Linked DNA regions of Chlorobaculum tepidum TLS. The protein of the gene in region 2 binds, or shares a complex with, the protein of the main gene of each other region. Links are inferred from orthologs where the notes say so. Each region holds a gene or a part of one and is shown on either strand. Other genes may lie near its edges.

The links. Proteins that work in one complex are often made in the same cells at the same time.
Region 1: the proteins of dnaG (region 2) and dnaB are in contact, whole or in part, in a crystal structure (PDB 2R6A), measured with the Geobacillus stearothermophilus proteins. The link is inferred for Chlorobaculum tepidum TLS from one-to-one orthologs. Residues at the interface, in WP_049624496.1 of Geobacillus stearothermophilus: Lys456, Leu457, Leu458, Pro459, Ala460, Asn463, Ala464, Leu467, Leu535, Leu536, Ile537, Ala538, Gln544, Glu545, Asp548, Tyr549, His552; in WP_033016901.1 of Geobacillus stearothermophilus: Ser13, Glu15, Ala16, Gln18, Glu91, Leu92, Asp94, Ala95, Val96, Pro97, Thr98, Ala99, Ala100, Asn101, Tyr104, Tyr105, Ile108.

Annotation. Positions count from the first base shown.
Region 1 is NC_002932.3:216,331-220,405, forward strand. Bases 1,079-4,075 are described here. They hold dnaB (replicative DNA helicase), read right to left. Parts: upstream 3,347-4,075; coding sequence 1,811-3,346; downstream 1,079-1,810. Other genes in these bases: ptsP (phosphoenolpyruvate--protein phosphotransferase), read right to left, coding at 1,079-1,799; AYT24_RS01055 (uracil-DNA glycosylase), read right to left, coding at 3,387-4,013; coaBC (bifunctional phosphopantothenoylcysteine decarboxylase/phosphopantothenate--cysteine ligase CoaBC), read right to left, coding at 4,033-4,075. Outside these bases: more of ptsP, read right to left, coding at 1-1,078. UniProt on the Escherichia coli protein: The main replicative DNA helicase, it participates in initiation and elongation during chromosome replication. Travels ahead of the DNA replisome, separating dsDNA into templates for DNA synthesis.
Region 2 is NC_002932.3:1,492,349-1,496,950, forward strand. Bases 1,318-4,275 are described here. They hold dnaG (DNA primase), read left to right. Parts: upstream 1,318-1,836; coding sequence 1,837-3,714; downstream 3,715-4,275. Other genes in these bases: AYT24_RS07175 (MotA/TolQ/ExbB proton channel family protein), read right to left, coding at 1,318-1,471; AYT24_RS07185 (DUF2971 domain-containing protein), read right to left, coding at 3,832-4,275. Outside these bases: AYT24_RS07165 (ExbD/TolR family protein), read right to left, coding at 1-183; AYT24_RS07170 (ExbD/TolR family protein), read right to left, coding at 185-718; more of AYT24_RS07175, read right to left, coding at 728-1,317; more of AYT24_RS07185, read right to left, coding at 4,276-4,602. UniProt on the Escherichia coli protein: RNA polymerase that catalyzes the synthesis of short RNA molecules used as primers for DNA polymerase during DNA replication.

The sequences.
Region 1 (4,075 bases), 1.3 Mb from region 2 along the record:
CAGTGCGCCTTGACGAACGCTTCGAGGTGCGCCTTGATGGCCGAGGCGCTGGAGAGTTTCAGGCATTCGGCGGCGAGCGCTTCGCACTCCTCGACCGTGTATTTACCTACCATCGCCTTGAGTGCCGGGATATCAGAGCTGACGATGCTGAACTCCCGGAGGCCGCAGCCAATGAGGTATGGTGTGGCCAAGGGGTCGGAACCCATGTCTCCGCAAAGCGAGACCCGGCAGTGGTTTTTCTGCGCGGTCGAAATGACGCGGTGAAGCTGGCGGATGACCGCCGGGTGGAATTTCTCGAACAGATCCTGCACGATCAGGTTGTTGCGGTCAACGGCAAGGGTGTACTGGGTCAGGTCGTTGGTGCCGATGCTGACGAAATCGACGATTTGCGTGATTTCGTCGATCAGCTCGACGGCCGCCGGCACCTCGATCATGGCGCCGATGCCCGGTTTGTCCAGCGGCTCGGTGGTGAGTGATCTGATATGTTTATAATGCTCCTCGACTGCCTGTTTGATGTGCATGATCTCCTCGACCGACGAAATCATGGGGATCAGCACGTCGATGTTGCCGTGAATGTTGGCCCTGATGACCGCCTGGAGCTGCGCGTCGAGAATCTCCGGCACGTCGATCAGAATCCTGACGCCCCGCCAGCCGAGGTTCGGGTTCGGCTCCTTGACGGGCGAGTAGATGAGCTTGTCGCCGCCGATGTCGAACAGGCGGATGACCAGCGGCTTCGGCGCGAGCATCTCGCCCATCTTGCGGTAATACTCCTGTTGTGCCGCCTCTTTTGGAGGCTTGAGATCGTCGAGGAAAAGATTTTCGGTTCTGAACAATCCCACGCCTTCGGCCCCCATCGAGTCGAGATGTTCGATCTCCTCCTTGAAATCGATGTTCGAATAGACTGAAATCCTCACGCCGCAACGGGTAAAGGCGTGACGATGAGCCATGATCGAGTCATCGGCCTCGCGTTTGCTCTCCTCTTCCCGCTTTTTGAGATAGGTATCGACAGTTTCATCCAGCGGATTAGTGATGACAAGGCCTTCGTTGCCGTCGAGAATGATGCGTTCGCCCGAAACCGCCTTCTGCGAAAAGTTGCCCAGGCCGACTACAATCGGGATGTTGAGCGATTTGCAGATCAGCGAGACGTGCGAAGTTTTGCCGCCGGTGTCAGTGGCGAAGCCCTTGATGTTGCTGCGGCTGAGGAGAATGATGTCCGCCGGCGAGAGGTGGTGCGAGACCACAATGGAGCCTTCGGGCACCCAGGAGTGCAGCTTGCGAATGTGCAGATTTCGGATGATCCGCTCCTTGAGGTCGTGCAGGTCGGCGGCCCGCTCGCGGAAGATGACGTCGTCGGAGTTGAGGAAGTGTTCGAGAAGTTTGCCGAACTCCTGCTCGATAACGATATGCGCGGGCTTCAGCTCCTGGCGGATGCGGCGGGTGATGTTGCCGGTCAGCACCGGATCCTTGAGCAGCATGATCTGCGCCTGGAACAGATCGGAGTAGAGGCGCCCGATTTTGCGGGTGGTCACCCGTTCGATCTTTTTCAGCTCCTTTTCCGACCGGTGCAGGGCGGTCATGAAGCGCTCGATCTCCCCCTCGATGTTCTCCGGCGAGAGGTCGGCGGTTTCGTGCTCGATGGTCTCTCTGACGAATTCGTAGGTCTCTCCGATGGCGAATCCCTTCGCGCTGCCGATGCCTTGATAACGGCGCTCCTTGCCTGTCGAAGCAGGGCGATCGGCAGGGTTTGCGCTCGAGTCCGGCGCGTCGCCGGAATGTTTCGGGGCTTTTCTGTAAACCATGACCGGCAGGGTTAAAAGGGTGCGGCGTCCGAATTGTTGATAAAGCTGTCCATATCGAGCGGCGGCGGCTCCGGCAGGGATGCCTCCGGATAGCCATCTCCACGGGCGGGTTCTGGCTGCTGCTGTCCGCTATCGGCGGCTGTCAGGTAGCTGTTGGCCGTGGACTGGAAGCGCCCGTACTTTTTCAGGAAAAGCAGCCTGACCGTGCCGATCGGGCCGTTTCGCTGCTTGCCGATGACCACCTCGGTTATGTCCTTGGTCGAGGAGCCATCCTCGAAGTTCTTGATGCCGTACATCTCCGGTCTCGACAGGAATATCACCATATCGGCGTCCTGCTCGATCGAGCCGGATTCGCGAAGGTCGCTGAGCTGAGGCCGGCGGTCGCCGGAGCGCTGTTCGACCGAGCGGTTGAGCTGCGCCAGCGCGATCACCGGAATGTTCAGCTCCTTGGCGAGCGCCTTGAGCGAGCGAGAAATCTGCGCGATCTCCTGCTCGCGGTTCGAGCGCCCGTCCCTGACCGGCGTGACGAGCTGGAGGTAGTCAACCACCACCATGCCGATGCCATGCTCCTGCTTCATGCGGCGGGTCTTGGCGGTCAGCTCCATGATCGAGATGCCCGGCGTGTCGTCGATGAAGAGCTTGGCGTCGGCCAGCGCGTCCATGCTGTTGATGATCTTGTTCATCATCTCCGGCGAAATCTGGCCGCGCCTCACGAGCTGCGACTCGACGTAGGCTTCGGCGCACATCAGCCTGAGCGCGAGCTGAATCTCCGCCATTTCGAGGCTGAAGAAGAGCACCGGCGTGTTGAAGTTCACCGCCGCGTTTCGCGCCAGTGCCAGCGCGAAGGCGGTTTTACCGGCGGACGGACGGGCGGCGATGATAATCATGTCCGACGGCTGGAAGCCCGCCGTGTACTCGTCGAGTTCCGAAAATCCGGATCCGATGCCCGTGACCGACGAGTGTGACGAGCCGAGATTCTCGATCATTCTCGTGGCGGTTTTGAGCAACTCCTTGATGCTGGTGGCCTTTTTCTTGACACCCGCCTGCGAGATGTTGAAGAACTGCTGCGAGGCGTTTTCGACCAGATCGAAGATGTCCATCGAGGTGTTGTAGGCTGCGCTCGAAATGTGCGACGAAATCGAGATCAACCGCCGGTAGAGGTATTTCTCCTTCACCAGCCGGGCGTAGAACTCGATGTTCGCCGAGCTGATCACCTTTCCCGAAAGTTCGCCGAGGTAGGGGCGTCCGCCGATGTTCTCCAGCTCGCCTATGCGCGACAGCTCTTCGCTTACCGTGATGAGGTCGATGGCCTGCCGCTTCTGGTAGAGCAGCATCATCGCCTTGTAGATGATCTGGTGGCGCTTTTCGTAAAAGACCGCTTCGCCGTTGTCGCCGAAAATCTGGATCACCTGTTCGATCGGATCGTCTTCGAGCAGGATGCAGGCAAGCACCTCCTGTTCGACCTCCAGCGAGTAGGGGGGCACCCGGCTCTCCTTGCTGAAGTCGATGTCACGGCTCAAATCGAGTTGCGGTTCGCGCGGCTTCATTCCTTTTCTTTTCCTCGTCTTCTCATGGTTTCCTGTGCGGTCAGCCGTTCGGGCAGACCTTGTCGTAATGCGCCCGGAGCATCTGCACATCCTCCCAGCAGAGGCGCTTCCAGTTCGGATTGCGGAGCAGCGCCGCCGGGTGGTAGGTCACGACGCAGTCAAACCCTTTCCACTTGATGATGCGACCTCGCATCAAACCCATCGATTGCGTGTTTTCGAGTATCGTGTTGGCCGCCACTTTGCCGAGCAGGAGCAGCACCTTCGGTTTGATGATGCCGAGCTGTTGCATGAGCCACGGCTTGCAGCAGTCGATTTCGTCCGCGAGCGGATTGCGATTCTCCGGCGGACGGCACTTGATGATGTTGCCGATATAGACGTCTTGGCGCTCGAAGCCGATGGCGAGCAGTATCTTGTCGAGCAGCTGGCCCGAGCGGCCCACGAAGGGGCGGCCCTGCGCATCTTCATCCGCTCCCGGAGCCTCTCCTATAACGAACAGACCGGCCTGGGGATTCCCTTCGCCGAAGACCACGTTTTTGCGCGTTTGGGCCAGACGGCACTTGCGGCATTCGACGGTGATGCGGCACAATTCGCCGAGGCCCTCCAGCGGAGAGTTCGGCTGCGCGGCTTCTTCCGGAGCGGGATCGAACAGGGATTCCTGCGTTATCATGAACGGTCGTGCTTTGAAATTAACGGGGCAGAAGCGATTCGACCGCGTCGAGCAGTCTGGCT
Region 2 (4,602 bases):
CGGTGGAATGTTGATTTCCATCGTGTTCGACTTGGCGAACGTTGTCGTCAGCATGAAAAAGGTCAGCAGCAGGAACGCTACGTCCACCATCGGCGTCATGTCGAGCTTGAAGCCGAGCCGTTTGCGCTGGTGCCCGCCCCGTTTCGAGCTGCGCCGGTCTCCGGGTGAATCAACCATGCCCATATCAACGCACCTCCTTTTCGAGAACGGTCACCAGGTTGAAGTTGAGCAGGTTCATCTTCCTGAACACCTTGATGACATAGTTGACCGCCTCGTAATCGGCCTTGTTGTCCGCCCGGATCACCGGCCTGAGCCGCTGATCGGCAAAGCGCGACATCATGATGTAGCGGGCCAGCTCCTCTTTTTCGATTTTAAAGCTGTCGTCGAGCCTGAATCTGCTGAGCGAATCGGCCACCGCAGCCTTGGAGACGCCCGCATTTTCGAGCTTCGGCCTCACGACCATATCGAACAGCCGCTCCCTGGTGCGCTGCGACGAAACGCCCATGTAGATTGAGTTGTCCTTCGCGATGGTCACGGTCAGCACGTCGGACTCCGGCAGCTTCATGTTCGAATGAGACGACGGCAGGTCGATGGTCACCGCTTCCGGCGGACGGAACTTGGTGGTCAGCATAAAAAAGGTCAGCAGCAGAAATGCCACATCGACCATCGGCGTCATGTCAAGCCGGAACCCTACCCTTTTTGCCTTGATTTTGGACATGGTTCGAGATCAGGATTTACTGCTGCCAAGGGTCTGGATAATGTAGAACGCCGCCTCGTCGATCTGGTAGCTGAAGCGGTCAACCCGGCTGGTAAAGACGTTGTAGGTGACGATGCCCATGATACCGCCGAGAATGCCGAGCGCCGTGTTGAAGAGCGCCTCGGAGATGCCGAGCGAGAGCTGCACCGCGTCGGGCGCGCCGCTGGTGGCCATCGCCGAGAAGGCGCGGATCATGCCGAGCGTGGTACCGAGCAGGCCGACCATCGTGGAGATCGAGGCGATGGTCGAGATGGCGACGAGGTTCTTTTCGAGCAGCGGCATCTCCATGAGGGTCGCCTCCTCGACAGCTTTCTGCATCTCGCTGATGCGCTTCTCACGGTCGGTCACGTTGTGTACGGCGAGCATCTTGTAGCGGTCGAGCACGGCGCGGAGCACGGCGGAGAGGGAGCTCTGGTGGTCGTCACAGCGGGAGATGGCCTGGTCGATGGAGCCCGAATCGACATCCTGCTTGAGGCTTTGTACGAACTCCGTGATGGAGCCTTTGCCGGAAGCTTTGTTTAGCGCGACGATCCGCTCGACGATGTAGGCGATCACCATCAGAATCAGCGCCATCAGCACCGACACGATCGGCCCGCCTTTCCAGACGGCATGGAACATGGACTCCGGTGGTGTTGTGCCCATCCAGACATAAAAACCAAGGGATACCGCGTAGGTCACCACAATCAGTATCGCCGTAAAAAATCCCTGCTTCATATGGTTGGTATTGAGATGTTGGAAGTAACGGAATCCATAAAAAAGCCTCTCCGAAACCAGATCAAGCTCATCCGGCAGTCATACGTCCAGGAGTTGAGACCCGAGCGGCATCTGAAAACATCGAGGCAAAAAGAGCGACTATCACTGTGATAATGTAGTAATAAAGCACTGACACAACAATGAGTCAGACAAGGAAGCATCAGGAAAATCGCCTGGAAAAGCATTTTTTTCACAAAAATCGGCATAAGACCTCTTCTATTGAAACACGGCTCGCAAGGCATTGCGATTTCTTTATTTTCAATTTATCATAGCATCGAACAAAACGGGAAAAGAATGAGAACATTACAGGCATGATACCGGAACGCATGATTGATGAGGTCCGCCAGAGCACGGACATTGTTGACGTGGTGTCGGATTATGTCAGGCTGCACCCCTCGGGCCGCCATTTCAAGGCGCTCTCGCCCTTTACGCAGGAGAAGACCCCGTCGTTCATCGTCTCGCCCGACAAGCAGATTTACAAATGCTTTTCGAGCGGCAAGGGCGGCAACGTCTTCACCTTCGTCATGGAGATGGAGAAGGTGAGCTTTCCTGAAGCGGTCGAGATGCTGGCCAAACGCGCCGGAATCGACATCGGCAAATACCAGCAACAGAAGGCCAAAGAAAAGGATAAACGGGAGGCCAGCCAGTTCGACACACTGCGCTGGGCGGCGAAGCTGTTCCACGGCACGCTGCAAAGCGAGGCCGGAAGCGCGGCGCTCGCCTACCTCACCGGCAAGCGGGGACTCGAACCCGGCACGATCCGGCGCTTCGGCCTCGGCTTCGCGCCCGAGTCGTGGGATCACCTGCTCCATGCGGCGGAGCGTGACGGAGCACCGGTCGAGCATCTCGTCAGCCTCGGCCTCCTGACGCGCCACCCGAAGCGCAACACTCTCTACGACACATTCCGCAACCGGATCATCTTTCCGATTCTGACCGTCGGCGGCCAGGTGGCGGGCTTCGGCGGGCGTACGCTGTCAAACGACGCCGAAACACCCAAGTACATCAACTCGCCGGAGAGCGCCTTCTTCGAGAAGTCGAAGCTGCTCTACGGGATGCACGCCGCCAAGAACGAAATCCGGCGGCAGGAAACGGCCATTCTCGTCGAAGGGTACATGGACGTGATCGCCATGCACCAGGCGGGCTTCACCAACACGGTCGCCTCGTGCGGCACGGCGCTCACCCGCTACCAGGCCAAAATCCTGAAGCGCTACACCTCGCGCGTGCTCTTCCTCTACGACGGCGACAACGCAGGCAAGAAATCGATGCTGGCGGGCATCGACATTCTGCTCTCGGAGGGGCTGACGCCGTGGGTGGTGATGCTGCCCGGCAATGAAGACCCCGACAGTTTCATTCGCAACTACGGCAAGGAGGCGTTTCTCGGCGAGCTGGAGAGTGAAAAAAGCTCGTTTCAGGATTTCCAGCTCCGCTGCTATCAGGATGCCGGATGGATGGAGAGCCCCGATACCGCCTCAAAAGCGATTTCTGCCATGACGCGGAGCATCGCCCTCATCGCCGATCCGGTGCAGAAGGAACTGTACATCGACGAGCTGTCGAAAAAGCTCGATCTCAGCCGCCAGACGCTCCGCGAGGTGATGGCCGCGAGCGACACCGGGGGCAGCACGCGAGAGTCACGCCAGCGCCGCAGCGAACCGGCCCCGCAGCCCCTCGCGCGGCAAGCGCCGCTCTCCGTGACGGAACGCACCTTCCTCGAAGCGCTGATCGAAAGCACCTTCTACGGCAACGAAGTGCTCGACTTCGCCGCCTCGCATGAGTCGATGTTCCACCTCGAACATCCTGCCGCGCAAACAATTTTCAGCCATCTGGTCAGGCGATTCCGCGAAATGAATGACCGCGACGGTCACCTCGACATCAACTCTGAGATCAGCTCCATCGGCATGGAGGACGCAAGCAACCTCGCCTTCGACATCCTCTTCCGCCTGCCGGTCAACGAAACCACGCGCCTGACCCCTGCCGAACTCGAACAGCACGCCCGCCGTTGCCTCTCTCACTTCCTCGTTGCGGTCAAAGCGCTGGTGCTCGAACCGTTGCAGAAAGAGAAACAGAAAATTATCGCACAACTCCAGTCAGCCACCAGCACGCACGAACAGGAACGCTTGTCAAGAGAGCTTCTCGAACACAACAAACAATTTCGCGCGATGGAGCAGGAGGTTGACGAGTCGATCAGGGGAATATTGGGGGAATAAAATTTCGCCTGTTCAACAGCTTATAACAATTGCCTTTTATCCAGCAATAAAAGGCGATCTATGAACAGGAGAAATATGGCTATACAAAAGTCCGTCCGTAAAGCGGGAATAGATCAATCATCTGACCGGAATTTCGGTAACTCTCACTTTTGACTCCACATCTGAAACGCCGATTTTTTTCAGTTCATCACAAAAAACTTCATACGTAGCATAAGGAGATTTTGATGGACCGATAATCAGACTGTCGAATATTTTAGAAAGGTCAATATCAGAAAGAACAGGATCGATAGCAGCATTCAGAGGCATCTTGTACACATTACGCGAAGCACCAACCTGCTCTTCAACACCCGGCTCTATCAATCGCGCAGAAGTCTCCGATGTAAAGCATTTTGGCAAATAAACACAACGCCACTCACGCTCCTCCTTGAATACTTTATGCTTCACACAGAGAACGTTAATCAGAATCATCGAGACTATTGCAGAGGTAACAAGATCCGGGTCCAGGCGTTCAAGGAAGGATTTATGATTTTCAACATTTTTAATAACCTCGGCAAGTTCCAGATGCTGTTGACCTTTTCCTTTATATAAAACCGGATTGAAAAATATCCGCAAAACTTGTGAAACAGCTGACAGAGCCGGAAGTCTAAGAAACATAGCTACAGGCTGCGACTGACCACAAAACGCCCTCCACATAGACAATCGACCCAACTCTTTCTCACTTTCATCATGCTCCAACACTGACAGAAAATACGTTCCATCATTCCTGCCATGAGAATGATCACTATAAATCTTCATTACCCTGTCAACAACTCCCGGCAAAACCACCTCAATACGATTTCTAAATTCAACCCAATGGTTATTTTCATTTGACAAAAGACCATCCATGAT